Anaeromyxobacter diazotrophicus: one gene and its partners. The protein of the gene in region 1 binds, or shares a complex with, the protein of each later gene. Links are inferred from orthologs where the notes say so. Each region holds a gene or a part of one and is shown on either strand. Other genes may lie near its edges. The genes, in order: secY, secG and secA.

Region 1 (4,860 bases):
CGCGCTTCAACCTCTTTTCGGGGGCTCCGACAGCACCACCGGCCCGTCCTCCGTGATGGCGACCGTGTGCTCGAAGTGGGCGGAGAGGCTGCCGTCCGCCGTCACCGCCGTCCAGCCGTCGTCCAGCGTCCTCACCTCGAACCCGCCCGCGTTCACCATGGGCTCGATGGCGAGCACCATGCCGGGCCGGAGCCTGAGCCCCGTCCCGGGGGCGCCGTAGTTCGGGACCTGCGGCGGCTCGTGCAGCTTGCGGCCGATGCCGTGCCCGACGAAGTCGCGCACGACCGAGCAGCCCTCCCCCTCCACGTACTGCTGCACCGCGAACCCCACGTCCCCGAGCCGGGCGTCCGGCACCGCCGCCGCCACCCCGCGCCTGAGCGCCTCCGCCCCCACCTGGAGCAGGCGCGCCGCCGCCGGCGAGACCCGGCCCACCGGCACGGTGCGCGCCGCGTCGCCGAACCAGCCGCCGAGCGAGACGCCGAAGTCGAGCCCGACCACGTCGCCCTCGACCAGCGCCCGCCGGTCGGAGGGGATGCCGTGCACCACCTCGTCGTTCACCGAAATGCAGATGACGGCCGGGTAGCCGTGGTAGCCGAGGAAGGCCGGCGTCGCGCCCCGGGCCGCGGTGGCCCGCGCGGCGAGCCGGTCGAGCTCGCCGGTGGTCACCCCCGGCACGGCGGCCGCGGCCACCTCGGCCAGCACGTCGTGCACGACGAGGCTCGCCTCGCGGATGCGGGCGATCTCGGCAGCGCTCCTCAGCTCCAGGTGCTCCCTCATGCCAGCGCGGCGGCCTCCCCGCCGTCGGCGGGGCTCCGCCCGATCATCGCGCCGCGCCCAGCGCGAGCTTCGTGGCGGCGAGGATGCCGTCCGGCGTGCCGACGCCCTCGATCTCGGCCACCTTGCCGCGCTCCTGGTAGAAGCGCTTGAGCGGCCAGGTCTTGTCGGCGTACTCCTGCATCCGCTTCTTGACGTTCTCGGGGCGGTCGTCGTCGCGCTGGACGAGGGCGGCGCCCTCCCGGTCGCAGACGCCCGGCGCGCGCGGCGGGTTCGCCGACACGTGGTAGACCGCCCCGCACTTCGGGCAGCTCCGCCGGCCGCTGATGCGCTCGACGACGAGCTCCTCCGCCACCTCGTACGAGAGCACGCGGTCGATGTGCCGCCCCATCGACTGGAGCAGCGCCTCGAGGTACTCGGCCTGGGCGGTGGTGCGGGGATAGCCGTCGAGGATGAAGCCGGGCCCGACGTCCGGGCGGCCCAGGCGGTCCTTCACGAGCGCGTTCGTCACGTCGTCGGTGACGAGGCCGCCCGCGTCCATGATGGCCTGGATCTTCTTGCCGAGCTCGGTGCCCCGCGCCTTGTGGTCGCGGAACATGTCGCCGGTCGAGATGTGCGGGATGCCGTACTCGCGCGCGAGCAGCTTCGCCTGCGTGCCCTTCCCCGCGCCGGGGGGACCGAGGAGGATGAGGATCATGGAGGTCTCCAGGCGCCGGCGCTGGCCGGCGCGCGGGCGTCAGGCGCCGACGGTGGCGCTGCCGACGCGGCGGCCGCGGATGCGCGGGCCGCGCGGGCCGGTGAAGCCCTCGTAGTGCCGGGTGATGAGGTGCCCCTCGATCTGCTGCACGGTGTCGAGCGCGACGCCGACCACGATGAGGAGCGCCGTCCCGCCGAAGTAGAACGGGACGCCGAACTGGTTGATGAGCAGGGTCGGCAGCACGCAGACCGCGGCGATGTAGATGGCCCCGCCGAAGGTGATGCGCGAGAGGACGTGGTCGATGTAGTCGGCCGTCGTCTTGCCGGGGCGGATGCCCGGGATGTACCCGCCGTACTTCTTGAGGTTGTCCGCCACGTCGACCGGGTTGAACGTGACCGCCGTGTAGAAGTAGGCGAAGAACACGATCATGGCGACGTAGAACGTGTTGTAGATCCAGCTCCCCGGGCGCATCTGGTCGGAGAGCCGCGACAGGAAGGGGAACCACGAGGCGAGGGTGGCCGGGAAGAGCAGCACCGAGCTCGCGAAGATGGGCGGGATGACGCCGGCGGTGTTCACCTTGAGCGGCAGGTGCGTCGACTGCCCGCCGTAGAGCTTCCGCCCCACCACCCGCTTCGCGTACTGCACCGGGATCCGGCGCTGGCCGCGCTCGAAGAAGACGATGACGGCCACCACCGCCACCATCAGGGCGAGGAGCGCGAGGACCTTGAACTCGTCCAGCCCGGCGCCCGGCGTCCGGTAGGCGGCCCAGGTCTGGTAGATGGCGTCGGGGATGCGCGCCACGATGCCGGCGAAGATGATGAGCGAGATGCCGTTGCCCACGCCGCGCTCGGTGATCTGCTCGCCCATCCACATGATGAAGGCGGTGCCGGCGGCGAGCGAGATGACGGTGAGGAGGCGGAAGCCCCAGCCCGGGTTCTGCACCACCATGAGCCCGGTGTTGTCGCGCAGCGACTCGAGGTAGGTGGCGATCCCGATGCCCTGGATCACCGACAGCACGATGGTGCCATAGCGCGTGTACTGGGTGATCTTGCGCCGGCCGACCTCGCCCTCCTTCTGCATCTTCTCCAGCGCCGGGATGACCACGGTGAGGAGCTGCAGGATGATGGAGGCCGAGATGTACGGCATGATCCCGAGCGCGAAGATCGAGAGCTGCTCGAGGGCGCCGCCGGAGAAGAGGTTGAAGAGCCCGAGCAGGCCGCCCGAGCTCGCCACCACCCGCCGCATGGCGACGCGGTCCACGCCGGGGGTGGTGACGAAGATCCCGAGCCGGTAGACGGCGAGGATGCCGAGCGTGAAGAGGAGCCGCTTGCGCAGCTCCGGGATGCGGAACATGTTCGCGATGCCGCTCGTCACCATGCGCACGCCTCTCAACGTTCCGGCGGAGACGCGCCCCGCCCTGCGTCATCCACGGCGGGCCGTGGCCCGCGGTTACGCCTTCTTCTTGGCGGCGACCTTGGCGGCCTTCGCCTTCTGGTACATCGTCTGCGGCTTGGGGAGCACCTCCACCTTGCCGCCCGCCTTCTCGATGGCCGCGCGGGCGCCGGCCGTGACGCGGTCGGCCTTCACGGTGTAGGCGCCGGTGAGCTCGCCCTGCCCGAGCACCACCACGCCCTCGGCGTTCTTGCGGATGAGGCCGGCCTGGGCGAGCGCCGCCTGGTCCACCACCGAGCCCGCGGGCAGCGCCGCGAGCTTCGCCACCTGGACCTCGTCGAAGTCGCGGCGGAAGACGTTGGTGAAGCCGAACTTCGGCAGGCGCCGCTGGAGCGGCATCTGGCCGCCCTCGAAGCCCTCGAAGTGCATGTTGCCGCTGCGGGCCTTCTGGCCCTTGCCGCCGCGGCCGGCCGTCTTGCCGAGGCCGGAGGCCTGGCCGCGGCCGACCCGCTTGCGCTCGCGGTTCGCGCCCTTGGGCGCCTTGAGCTGGCTGAGTGACATCGTCGGAATCTCCCTTTTAACCCAGATGGGCGACCGTTGTCCCGCCTGCGGCGGCTGGTCGCGGCGGCGCTACGACTTGGCGGCCGCCTGCTTGCGGGCCTTGCGCCCGAGGGGCGGCGCGGCGTCGACGCGCTCCCAGGTGACGAGGTACCGCACCTTGTCGATCATCCCCAGCGTCTGCGGGGTGTCGGGCAGCAGCTTCGTCGAGTTCATCTTCTTGAGGCCCAGGCCCTGCACCACGACGCGGTGCGGAGCCGGGCAACCCGCGAGACCGCTGACGAGCTTCACGCGAATGGCGGACATGTCTTCCTCCGGCTAGCCCTGCAGCTCGGCCAGCTGCTTGCCGCGCAGGCGCGCGTTGTCGTCGGCGGAGCGGAGCCGCTTGAGGCCGGCCACGGTCGCCTTGATGACGTTGTGGGGGTTCCGCGAGCCCTGGCACTTGGTGAGCACGTTGCGGATGCCGGCCGCCTCGAGCACGGCGCGGACGGAGCCGCCGGCGATGACGCCGGTGCCCTCCCCGGCCGGCTTGAGCAGCACGCGGCCGGCGCCGAAGTGGCCGAGCACCTCGTGCGGGATGGTGGTGCCGACGAGCGGCACCTTGAACAGGTGCTTCTTCGCCTGCTCCCCACCCTTGCGGATCGCCTCGGGGACCTCGTTCGCCTTGCCGAGGCCGACGCCGACGTGACCCTGGCCGTCGCCGACCACGATGAGGGCCGAGAAGCTGAAGCGGCGGCCGCCCTTCACGACCTTGGCGACGCGGTTGATGTGGACGACCTTGTCCTGCAGGTCGAGATCGTTCGCGTTGATGGGTGCAGGCATGCGTATCCTCTAGAACTCGAGGCCGGCCTCGCGGGCCGCCTGAGCGACGGCCGCGATGCGGCCGTGGTAGTCGAAGCCGTTGCGATCGAAGACGACGCGCTGGATGCCCTTCGCCTTGGCAGCCTCCGCGATGGCGGTCCCCACCTTCTTGGCGGCGGCCGTCTTGTCGTCCTCCTTCACTTCGCCCTTGAGCGCCTTCGAGCCGGTCGAGACGGCGGCCAGGGTCGCCCCGGTCGTGTCGTCGACGATCTGCGCGTACATGTGCTTCAGGCTCTTGTAGACGGTGAGCCGCGGACGCTCGGTGGTGCCGCTCAGCTTCTTCCGGATGCGGGCCTTGCGCTTCTCGCGTGCGGTGGTGTGCTTCGCCATGGTGGTTCCTCCGTGCGCCGGCGCAGGAGCAGCCGGCGCATGAGCTGGGGCGGCCTAGGCCGCGCCGGTCTTGCCTTCCTTGCGACGGATGGTCTCCTCCGCGTACTTGATGCCCTTGCCCTTGTACGGCTCGGGCGGGCGCAGCGCGCGGATCTTGGCGGCGGTGAGGCCGAGCAGGTGCTTGTCCACGCCGCGGACGACCAGGCGGGTCTGCTTCGCGTCGATCTCCGCCGTCACCCCCTCGGGGA
Region 2 (4,916 bases), on another replicon or contig:
CGGCCCGCGCGGCCTCGGGGGCGCCGTCGCCGAACTGGCCCCGGGCGAAGGCCGAGAGGGCCCCCCCAAAGAGCGCCAGGTGCACCTCGTCGCCCAGCGCCGCGGCCGTGATGGCGAGCGAGATCGCGTGGTGCCGCGCCTCCCATTCCGGCGCCCGGAGGAAGAGGACGAGCGCTCTCATGCCGCCTGCGCCATCCCGCCACCCGTTCGATGCTTGGATCCCATGGTCGAGGAAGTGTACCCTGCCGAGCCGGCGCGCGCCGGAACCCCACCCGTCGCATCGGTCCCCTCGCTCTGCAGGCCGGATCGCGGGTGAGGCCGCCGCGCATGTCTGCGCCACAGCGCGCGAGGAGAACACACACGTGAAGCCCACGAACAAGCCCACCATCGCCCCCGCCAAGGGACGCCTCGCGCTGCTCACGCCGGGGATGGGCGCGGTCGCCACCACCCTCTTCGCCGGCGTCGAGGCGGTGAAGCGCGGCCTCGCCGAGCCCATCGGCTCCGTCACGCAGATGGGCCGCATCCGGCTCGGCAAGCGGAACGAGAACCGCTCGCCGCTCATCAAGGAGCTGGTGCCCATCGCCGCGCTGGAGGACATCCGCTTCGGCGGCTGGGACGTCTTCCCGGACGACGCCTACGCCTCGGCCACGCACGCGCAGGTCCTCGAGCAGGACCTGCTCGATCAGCTCAAGGAGCCGCTCCAGGCCATCAAGCCCATGGAGGCGGTCTTCGCGCCCGAGTACGTGAAGCGGCTCCACGGCACGCACGTGAAGAAGGCGCCCACCAAGCGCGAGCTCGGCGAGCAGCTGCGCGCCGACATCCGCCGCTTCATGAAGGACAACGGCTGCGACCGCGCGGTCATGCTGTGGTGCGCCTCGACCGAGGTCTACATCGAGCCCTCGGCCGTCCACGGCGACCTGGCGAGCTTCGAGAAGGGCCTCCAGGACAACGACCCGGCCATCGCGCCCTCGATGATCTACGCCTGGGCGGCGCTGAAGGAGGGCGTGCCGTTCGCGAACGGCGCCCCGAACCTCACCATCGACACCCCGGCCCTCCTGCAGCTCGCGAAGGAGCAGGGCGTGCCGGTGATGGGCAAGGACTTCAAGACCGGCCAGACGCTCATGAAGACGACCATCGCGCCCATGCTGAAGGCGCGCATGCTCGGCCTCGAGGGCTGGTTCTCGACCAACATCCTCGGCAACCGCGACGGCGAGGTGCTGGACGACCCGGGCAGCTTCAAGACCAAGGAGGTCTCGAAGCTCTCGGTCCTCGAGCACATCCTGCAGCCGAAGCTCTACCCGGAGCTCTACGGCCACTTCGACCACAAGGTCACCATCCACTACTACCCGCCGCGGCGCGACAACAAGGAAGGCTGGGACGCGATCGACATCAAGGGGTGGCTCGGCTACCCGATGCAGATCAAGGTCAACTTCCAGTGCCGCGACTCCATCCTCGCGGCGCCGGTGGCGCTCGACATCGCCCTCTTCATCGACCTGGCGGCGCGCTCGGGGATGAAGGGCATCCAGGAGTGGATGTCGTTCTTCTTCAAGAGCCCGCAGCACGCCGAGGGGCTCTACCCGGAGCACGACCTCTTCATCCAGCAGACGAAGCTCAAGAACACGCTCCGCCACCTGGCCGGCGAGGAGCTCGTGACGCACCTCGGGCTCGACTACTACGAGGACTGAGGTCCGCGATCCCTGAGGTGGTACTCCCGCCGCCGGCCTCCCTGGGGCCGGCGGCGGTGCTCTTTCGGACGCCCGCGGGGTACTCCTTCGCGGGGTTGCCGGGGGTCGGCGGCGGGGTGGCCCTCCGGCGGTGCTCGGCGACGACCTGCCGGATTGCTACGGCCGCCGGTTCAGAAACGCTCGGCGGCTTGCACCGCAACGTGCCGCGCCGCGGAGGCGCGGGAAAAACGCGCGCGGCGCGGCACCGGCGGTGCAGCGCCTGTTCACCGAGCGTGCTCTTCCGCAGGTCGGCCTGCGCTCCGGCGGAGGGCCACCCCGCCGCCTCCCGGCGTCGCTCCGCGAGCGGGCTGGCGGCGAGCGCGAACACGCCGCGCGGTGGGGCGCGAAGCGGCGCGCGGCGAAGGCCGCCTCCGCAGCGCCGCCCACGTGGCCCGTGGCCGCCACGCCGCGCCCTGTGTGCCGTGTCGGCCGGCGAAACTGTCTGAGCGAGCGCGGCGTTCAGTTCGTGCACCCGCCACCGCGCGAGCGAGTTTTTCGCCGGCCGTCCCGGGTCACGCGTCGCGCGGCGTGGCCCCGAGCTACACGCGCGGCGCGAGGACCACGCGGCCGGAGCCGTGCGCCGCTTCGCGCCCCCCCTCGGACACGCCGGCGCGTATCGCCACGTACCGCGTCGTGCCCCGGCGCGCGCGGGCCGGGCGAACCGCCGAGCCGAAGGGGTCTGCCCGGAGTCACGCTTGCGCAGCCCGGCGCGGCCATTATCCATGCGCGAAAGGAGCGTTCCCTCATGCCCTACGTCGTCGCGGCGCCCTGCATCAAGTGCAAGTACACGGACTGTGTCGAGGTCTGCCCCGTCGACTGCTTCTACGAGGGGCCCAACTTCCTCGTCATCCACCCCGACGAGTGCATCGACTGCGGCGCCTGCGAGCCGGCCTGCCCGACCAAGGCCATCTTCCCCGAGGAGAGCCTCCCCGAGCGCTGGACGGAGTACGTCGCCCTCAACGCCTCGCTCTCCAAGACCTGGCCCAACATCACGGAGAAGAAGGACCCGCTCCCCACCGCGGACGAGTGGAAGGACAAGGAGAAGACGCGGGACATGCTCGAGGGCGGGTAGCGGGTCCCCGGCGTCCGGCGGCGCCTCGGCGGGGCCGCGGGAAGGCCTCTGGAGACCTCCCGGGCCCGCTGGAGGGCCTCGGGGCCCCCGGCGCCGCCCGCGGCCGCCTAGGCGGCTGCGCGGGGCAGCTGGATGAGCTGCACGCCCTCGGCGGAGCGGGCCAGGCCCAGCTCGCTGACGAGGTGGCAGGTGAAGCACACACCATGTGCGCGCCCCGGGCTGAAGCGGGCGGCGAGGGGTCCGCCGCAGCCCACGCAGGCGCCCGGCAGGTCCAGATCGCGAGTCGTCGTCTCCTCCTGAAGCTCCGTGTTCATGTGAGATGGGTAACGCACGCCGGAGAAGTGGCAAGCACGCGCAACGCCTCCTTGCGCCCCAGACGGCCGTTTGCTAGATAAGCCCCGCCGAAACGCCCAGGTGGTGGAACTGGTAGACACACCATCTTGAGGGGGTGGCGCCGTAAGGCGTGCGAGTTCGAATCTCGCCCTGGGCACTCGAGAAGCAGCAACGAAAAAGGGACCCGGCGACGGGTCCCTTTTCTTTTGGAGGCGCTGCGGCGGGGGACGAGCCCCCGCCTACTTCGCGGGCGCGGGCGCCGGGCTCTGCGGAGCGCTCGTCTGGCCGAGCGGCGGAGGCGCCGGGACGTTCGTCTCGCCGGTCGGGCCGGCCGGCCGCGCCGGGGCGGCGAAGTCGGGCTTCACGACCGAGCTGGTGTGGGAGGCGTGGTAGGCGAGCGTGAGCGAGGTGATCATGAAGATCGCCGCGCAGGCGCTCGTCACCTTGCCGAGGAAGGTCTGCGCGCCGCGGCCGCCGAAGACCGTCTGCGAGCCGCCACCGAAGGCCGCGCCCATGCCGCCGCCCTTCCCGGCCTGCAGCAAGATCACGAGGATGAGGACGACGCAGACGATGACGTGGACGACGGTGACGAGGGTGATCAACGGAGTGCACCTTTCACGATGTTCGAGAAATCGGGCGCCTTGAGGCTCGCGCCCCCGACGAGCGCGCCGTCGACGTCGGGCTGCGCCATGAGCTCGGCGGCGTTGTCCGGCTTGACGGAACCGCCGTACTGGATGCGAACTTCCTCCGCCGCCGCGCCGAAGAGCTGGCGGAGGAGCTGACGCGCCGCGGCGTGGACCTCCTGCGCCTGGGCGGTGGTGGCGGTCTTGCCGGTGCCGATGGCCCACACCGGCTCGTAGGCGAGCGTGAGCCGCGCCACGTCGGCCGCCGCCAGCCCCTCGAGCGCGCCGCGCACCTGGCGCGACACGACCTCGAGCGTCCGGCCCGCCTCGCGCTCCTGCAAGGTCTCGCCGACGCAGACGATGGGGAGGAGCCCGGCCCGGAGCAGCGCGGCCGCCTTCTTGCGCACCCCCTCGTCGGTCTCGCCGAAGAGCTGCCGGCGCTCGCTGTGCCCGACGATGCAGTGCTTCACCCCGAGGTCGGCCAGCATCGGCACGGAGACCTCCCCGGTGAAGGCGCCCTGCGGCTCGAAGTGGCAGTTCTGGGCCGCCAGCTCCACCGGCGTCCCGCGCAGCGCCTCCGCGGCCGCGGCGAGCGCGGTGAACGGGGGCGCCACCGCCACCTGGACCTTCCCGGCCGCGCCCTGGAGGAGCGGCGCGAGGGCGCGCACGAGCTCGCGCGCCTCGCCGGTCGTCTTGAACATCTTCCAGTTGCCGCAGACGAACTTCTGCCGGGGCGTCGCCATCGCTAGCTCTCCAGCACCTGGATGCCGGGGAGGACGCGCCCCTCGACGAACTCGAGGCTGGCGCCGCCGCCGGTGGAGACGTGCTTCATCTTCGGGACCAGCCCGGCCTCCTCGACCGCCGCCGCGCTGTCGCCGCCGCCCACCACCGTCACCGCCGGCGACTCGGCCATGGCGCGGGCGACGCCGAACGTGCCCTCCGCCCACGGCTTCTGCTCGAAGAGGCCCATGGGGCCGTTCCAGAAGACGGTCTTGGCGGAGAGCACGCGCTGCCGGTACCGGTCGAGCGTCTTCGGGCCGATGTCGAGGCCGATGAGGCCGTCCGGGATGGCCCGGTCGTTCACCACCTCGCGCTTCGCGGTCGCGGTGGCCTCGGCGCCGCAGACGTGGTCCACCGGCAGCATGAAGTCCACCCCGCGCGCCT
Region 3 (5,427 bases), on another replicon or contig:
GACCTCGAGCCACATGGCGAGGCCGGCGAAGCGCCCGTACGGAGCGTACCAGGCGCGCAGGGCGCGGTCGGTGGGGACCCGGCGGCGCCCGCGCAGCCGCATGAGCTTCGCACGGGTCCAGGAGTCGAGCGCCAGGTGGTCGTGGCGCCCGAGGAGCCGGAGCAGGTGCTCGGTGGCGTAGGGGCCGTAGCCCGCGAGCCCGGCGATCTCCTCCGCCAGCGCCCCGGTGGCGCGCGCCGGATCGCGCCAGGCCTCCACGTCGAGCTCCCCGCTCGCCACCCGGCGCGCCAGCTCGCGGAGGGCGCCGGCGCGGTAACCGGCCCGGACGGCGTCGCGGTAGAAGCGCTCCGGCGCGGCCGCCATCGCCTGGGGCGACGGGAACGCGCGCGCGCCGCCGGGGCCCGGCTCCCCGAGCCGCTCCACCAGGTTCGCGGTCATGACGCGGGTGAGCGCCCAGGAGCAGTTGGTCGTGCAGAGCGTCTTCACCGCGTCCTCGAAGACCGTCGGCGAGCGCAGCAGGCGCCCAGCCCCGCGCTCCGCAGCCCAGGCGAGGGCAGGCAACGAGGAGCGTGCACGCCGTAGGGCGGGGGCTCGTCCCCTGCCCGCCTCGAGCTCGCGGATCCTGGCGTAGAAGGGGGCGAGGTCCTCGTCGAGCCCGAGGCAGACGCGCACCTGCCGCCGCGCCTCCGCGGACTCGGCCGCCGAGAGCCGGCCCTCCGCCCGGACGCGGAGCGCGAGCCCGCCGCCCGCGCCGTCCCGCGGCGCCACCTCGACGTCCACCACCCGGCCCGGCGCGAGCCGGAGCGGGCGCGCGAGCACCTTCCGCCCGGCGTCGTAGCGCCAGGGCGCGAGGTCGTAGAACCCGTGGCTGCGGACGGTGAGGTCGAGGTCGAAGGGGGAGGGGGTGTCCACGGCGCTGGCGGCGGGGGACGAGCCCCCGCCCTACCGGTCGTTGTCGGGGGGGCCCTGCGCCCCGCCGCCGTCAGGCGGTTGCCTCAGTCGCCCCGTGGCACTTCTTGTACTTCTTGCCCGAGCCGCAGGGGCAGGGGTCGTTCCGGCCCACCTTGGGCTGCGTGCGGACCACCGTCTCCTGCTTGACCGGCTTGCGCGCCTCGCCGTCCGCCTCGGCCCCGTGGCTCTCGGTGACGCGCTGGCGGCGCGCCAGGGCGAGGCGCTTCGCCTCGATCTCCTCGGCCGTCTCCTGCCGGACGAGCTGCAGGCGCAGGATGTTGCCGATGACCGCGCTCTTCACGCGCCAGGTCATCTGGACGAACATCTCGTAGCCTTCCTTCTTGTACTCCTGCTTCGGGTCCTTCTGGCCGTAGCCGCGGAGCCCGATCCCCTGCCGCAGGTGATCCATCGCGAGCAGGTGGTCCTTCCACAGCTGGTCGATCGACTGGAGGTAGATGTACTGCTCCCAGCGGCGCAGCACCGGCACGCCGTCCTGGTCCTTCCCGAGCTGCTCCTCCTTCGCCCGGTAGGCCTTCTCGACCACGTTGTAGACCTGCTCCTCGATGGCCGCGCGCGCCTCGCCGCCGCGGCCGGAGGCCGGCCCGGTGAACTTCACCTCAAGGCCGAACTGGTCCTTCACCAGCGCGGACAGCGCGTCGAGGTCCCACTTCGCGGGCGACGTGCCCTCGGGGCAGGTGTTCGCCACCATGTCCACGACGAGGTCCTCGATGAGGTCGAGCACGTGCTCGCGCTCGTCGTCCCAGCTCCACACCTGCTCGCGGCGGGTCTTCTTGCGGGTCTTCGGGTCCTCGTCGAACTCCACCACCGGCACGCCCGCGCCGAACCCGAGCACCATTCGGCGCAGCCGGTAGACCGACTTGCGCTGCTGGTTCATCACGTCGTCGTACTCGAGCAGGTTCTTGCGGATGTCGAAGTTGTGGGCCTCGACCTTCTTCTGGGCGTTCTCGATGGCCTTGGTGAGCCAGCGGTGCTCGATCTGCTCGCCCTCCTTCATCCCCAGCGTCTCCATCATGCGGGAGATGCGGTCCGACCCGAAGATGCGCATCAGGTCGTCCTCGAGGGACAGGTAGAAGATGGACGAGCCGGGGTCGCCCTGCCGGCCGCCGCGGCCGCGCAGCTGGTTGTCGATGCGGCGGGACTCGTGGCGCTCGGTGCCGACGATGTGGAGGCCCCCCGCCGCGGTCACCTCCTCGTGCTCCTTCGCGGTCTGCTCCTTGAGGCGCGCCGTCAGCTCGGCGAGGCGCTTCTCCCAGTCGGCGCGGCGCTCCTGGAACGCGGCCTCCTCCTCGCCCTCCATGGGCGCGTCGGGGGCGGGGCCCAGCTCGTGCTTCGCCATCATCTCCGGGTTGCCGCCGAGCAGGATGTCGGTGCCGCGGCCGGCCATGTTGGTGGAGATGGTGACCGCCCCCTTGCGGCCGGCCTGGGCGACGATCTCGGCCTCGCGCTGGTGGTGCTTCGCGTTGAGGACGTTGTGCGGCACGCCGCGCTTCTTGAGCAGCGACGAGACCACCTCGCTCTTCGCCACCGAGACGGTGCCGACCAGGATCGGCTGCCCCTTCTTGCTCCGCTCCTCGATCTCGGTGCACAGCGCGCCGAACTTCTCGCGCTCGGTCTTGTAGACGACGTCCTCGGAGTCCTTGCGGACGTTCTTGCGGTTGGTGGGGATGACCACCACGTCGAGCTTGTAGATGTCGGCGAACTCCGCCGCCTCGGTGTCGGCCGTGCCGGTCATGCCGGCCAGCTTCGAGTACATGCGGAAGTAGTTCTGGAAGGAGATGGTGGCGAGCGTCTGGTTCTCGTTCTCGATCTTGACGCCCTCCTTCGCCTCGATGGCCTGGTGGAGGCCGTCCGACCAGCGCCGGCCCGGCATGATGCGGCCGGTGAACTCGTCGACGATGACGACCTCGCCCTCCTTCACCACGTAGTCCACCTCGTTGCGGTAGAGGTGGTGCGCCCGGAGCGCCTGCTCGACGTGGTGCAGGAGCTCGATCTGGTCGGGGTCGTACAGGTTCCCGACGCCGAGCTTCTTCTCCATCTTCCCGATGCCGGAGTCGGTCATCACCACCGTGCGCGTCTTCTCATCGACGGTGAAGTCCTGGTCCTTGATCATCGAGGGGATGACCTGGTTCACCACGTAGTACTTGTCGGTGGCCTCGTCGGAGGGGCCGCTGATGATGAGCGGCGTGCGCGCCTCGTCGATGAGGATGGAGTCGACCTCGTCGACGATGGCGTAGTGGAGCTCCCGCTGCACGTAGTCCTGCAGCCGGAACTTCATGTTGTCGCGCAGGTAGTCGAAGCCGAACTCGTTGTTCTGGCCGTAGGTGATGTCGCAGCCGTACTCGCGCTGACGCTCCTGGTCGGTGAGCCCGTGCACGATGACGCCGGTGGAGAGGCCGAGGAACCGGTACAGCCGCCCCATCCACTCGGCGTCGCGGCGGGCCAGGTAGTCGTTCACGGTGACGACGTGGACGCCGCGGCCGGCGAGCGCGTTGAGCGCGCAGGGGAGCGTCGCGACCAGGGTCTTGCCCTCGCCGGTCTTCATCTCGGCGATCTTCCCGTGGTGCAGCACGGCGCCGCCGATGAGCTGGACGTCGAAGTGCCGCATCCCGAGCGCGCGCACGCCCGCCTCGCGGACGGCGGCGAACACCTCGGGCATGAGCTCCTCGAGCGGGCGGCCCTTCTGCTGGACCTCCTCCTTCCAGCGCGCGGTGAGGCGCGGGAAGTCGTCGTCGGCGAGCGCCTTCATCTTCGGCTCGAGCGCCGCCACCTGGGCGACGAGCGGGGTGATCCGGCGCAGCTCGCGCTCGTTCTTCGTGCCGACGATCTTCTTGAGGACGTAGTTCAGCATCCGGCTTCCTTAATGAGCGGTCCGCCTCGAAACGACGCGAGCGCCCCACGCCGCGGTAGACGGCGCAAGCGCCCGTGACGAGGGCCGATTCGGCTGGCTGCCCAGCCCCCAGGCGACAGGCGGGCCGAAGCTACCTTCTTAGGTAACGCAGGGCCAGCCCAAAGCAAATGGCGGGCGCGCGCCGCGCGCCGCAGGGCCCGCGCAGCCCCCTACTCGAGGATGAACTTCCGCGGATTCTCCGGGATCCCGTTCACGCGCACCTCGTAGTGGAGGTGCGGACCGGTCGAGCGGCCGGTGTTCCCGACCGCCGCGACCCGGGCGCCGCGCTTCACGCGCTCGCCCAGCTTGGCGAAGATCTCGGAGAGGTGGCCGTAGCGGGTCTTCACGCCGTAGCCGTGGTCGATGACGAGCACCTTGCCGTAGCCGCCCTCGGTCCCCGCGAAGACGACCGTCCCGTCCGAGGGGGAGTAGACCGGCTGACCGGTCGCGGTGGCGATGTCGAGCCCGCGGTGCATCATCCGCTCGGCGGTGTAGGGATCGACCCGCACGCCGAAGTCGGAGGTCACCCAGCCGCGGGCCGGCCACAGGGACGGCGTCGAGGCGAGCAACGACTTCTGGTCGTCGAAGTACTCCTGCAGCTCGCGCAGGGACGACTCTTGGCGCGTCGCCTCCGACTCGAGCGAGGCGAGGCGGCCCGGGAGCGCCGCCACGCTCTCGTGCGCGGCGGGCGCGGCGCCGGCGAGGGGCGTCTCCGCGCTCTTGCCGACCGGCCCGATGGCGAGGCCCCGCTCCGGATCCTGGAGCTGCGTGACGGCGGTGCGCAGCTTGGCGTCGAACCGCTCCACGCGGTCGAGGGTGGCGGAGATGTGGGCCACCTTCTCCTGGACGAGCAGGATCTGTGAGCGCAGCTGCGCGTTCTCCTCGCGCAGGATGCGGTTCTCGGTGCCGGTGCCGAGCAGGCTGAAGTAGTGCCCGAGCGTGAGGAGCCCGACGAGGGCCACGCCACCCCCCGCGTAGGCGCCGCGGCGCAGCCAGCGACGCGGCAGGCGGAACTTCCGCACCGCCTGCGAGTGATCGCTGACGACGATCAGGGTGTACTGCTGAGCCTTCGGAGGCGTCGGCATCCCCTCACCGTCTAGGGCCTCGTCACGCATCCGGCGAAAGCTAAGCGCGGACGTGCGGGCCGGGAAGCGCGGTCTGTCCCCCGACCGCGTTACAGGCAACCCATGACCGGTAACACTGCCCCTCTGGAGGAGTCAACCATTCAGGGTGCGAGCCCGGCCGAGCCGCGCCCACCACGGCGCACACGTCACCCGATGTGAACGACGATCACGGTGATGTTGTCGTCGCCGCCGCGCTCGTTGGCGAGGTCGATCAGCTTCCCCGGCGCGGCCTCCAGCGAGGTGCCCCCCGCTACCTCCAGGATCTCCTGGTCGTCGACGAGGTTCGACAGCCCGTCGCAGCAGATGACGAGTCGGTCGCCCGGGTCCACCTCGAGGCCCACCATGTCCACCGCCACGTCGGCCTCGAACCCGACCGAGCGGGTGATGATGTTCTTGAACCGGCTGTGGCGCGCCTCGTCGGGCGTGATGGCGCCAGCCTTGAGC

The links.
Region 2: secY (region 1) and secG share a complex: the UniProt entries of both Escherichia coli proteins name them as parts of the sec protein translocase complex. The link is inferred for Anaeromyxobacter diazotrophicus from one-to-one orthologs.
Region 3: the proteins of secY (region 1) and secA are in contact, whole or in part, in a crystal structure (PDB 3DIN), measured with the Thermotoga maritima proteins. The link is inferred for Anaeromyxobacter diazotrophicus from one-to-one orthologs. Residues at the interface, in WP_004081795.1 of Thermotoga maritima: Glu108, Gly109, Glu110, Glu111, Ala236, Glu237, Arg238, Arg239, Ile240, Thr241, Ile242, Gln243, Tyr244, Ala245, Arg246, Arg247, Val248, Thr249, Gly250, Arg251, Arg252, Val253, Tyr254, Gly256, Ala257, Ser258, Thr259, Tyr260, Leu261, Pro262; in WP_004082002.1 of Thermotoga maritima: Glu261, Ala262, Arg263, Lys300, Ala301, Arg302, Thr303, Ile304, Ile305, Leu323, Tyr324, Asp325, Pro326, Val329, Ser330, Tyr333, Ile336, Lys340, Phe345, Val349, Glu363, Phe364, Tyr374, Ser375, Gly376, Gly377, Glu393, Ile395, Thr482, Ser483.

What each region holds. Positions count from the first base shown.
Region 1 is NZ_BJTG01000007.1:205,739-210,598, reverse strand. What follows is about bases 680-3,489. They hold secY (preprotein translocase subunit SecY), read right to left. Parts: upstream 2,849-3,489; coding sequence 1,511-2,848; downstream 680-1,510. Other genes in these bases: rplO (50S ribosomal protein L15), read right to left, coding at 2,921-3,424; HWY08_RS15460 (adenylate kinase), read right to left, coding at 821-1,471; map (type I methionyl aminopeptidase), read right to left, coding at 680-777. Also shown: more of map, read right to left, coding at 7-679; rpmD (50S ribosomal protein L30), read right to left, coding at 3,494-3,727; rpsE (30S ribosomal protein S5), read right to left, coding at 3,740-4,243; rplR (50S ribosomal protein L18), read right to left, coding at 4,253-4,612; rplF (50S ribosomal protein L6), read right to left, coding at 4,667-4,860. UniProt on the Escherichia coli protein: The central subunit of the protein translocation channel SecYEG. Consists of two halves formed by TMs 1-5 and 6-10.
Region 2 is NZ_BJTG01000004.1:265,339-270,254, reverse strand. Bases 2,051-4,916 are described here. They hold secG (preprotein translocase subunit SecG), read right to left. Parts: upstream 3,732-4,916; coding sequence 3,369-3,731; downstream 2,051-3,368. Other genes in these bases: HWY08_RS09785 (phosphoglycerate kinase), read right to left, coding at 4,498-4,916; tpiA (triose-phosphate isomerase), read right to left, coding at 3,728-4,495; HWY08_RS09805 (hypothetical protein), read right to left, coding at 2,904-3,110; fdxA (ferredoxin FdxA), read left to right, coding at 2,470-2,796. Outside these bases: HWY08_RS09820 (DsrE family protein), read right to left, coding at 1-181; HWY08_RS09815 (inositol-3-phosphate synthase), read left to right, coding at 363-1,685. UniProt on the Escherichia coli protein: Subunit of the protein translocation channel SecYEG. Overexpression of some hybrid proteins has been thought to jam the protein secretion apparatus resulting in cell death; while this may be true it also results in FtsH-mediated degradation of SecY.
Region 3 is NZ_BJTG01000001.1:124,094-129,520, forward strand. The notes cover bases 783-4,159. They hold secA (preprotein translocase subunit SecA), read right to left. Parts: upstream 3,821-4,159; coding sequence 983-3,820; downstream 783-982. Other genes in these bases: HWY08_RS00555 (DNA-3-methyladenine glycosylase family protein), read right to left, coding at 783-912; HWY08_RS00565 (M23 family metallopeptidase), read right to left, coding at 4,030-4,159. In the rest of the region: more of HWY08_RS00555, read right to left, coding at 1-782; more of HWY08_RS00565, read right to left, coding at 4,160-4,944; HWY08_RS00570 (Stp1/IreP family PP2C-type Ser/Thr phosphatase), read right to left, coding at 5,130-5,427. UniProt on the Escherichia coli protein: Required for protein export, interacts with the SecYEG preprotein conducting channel.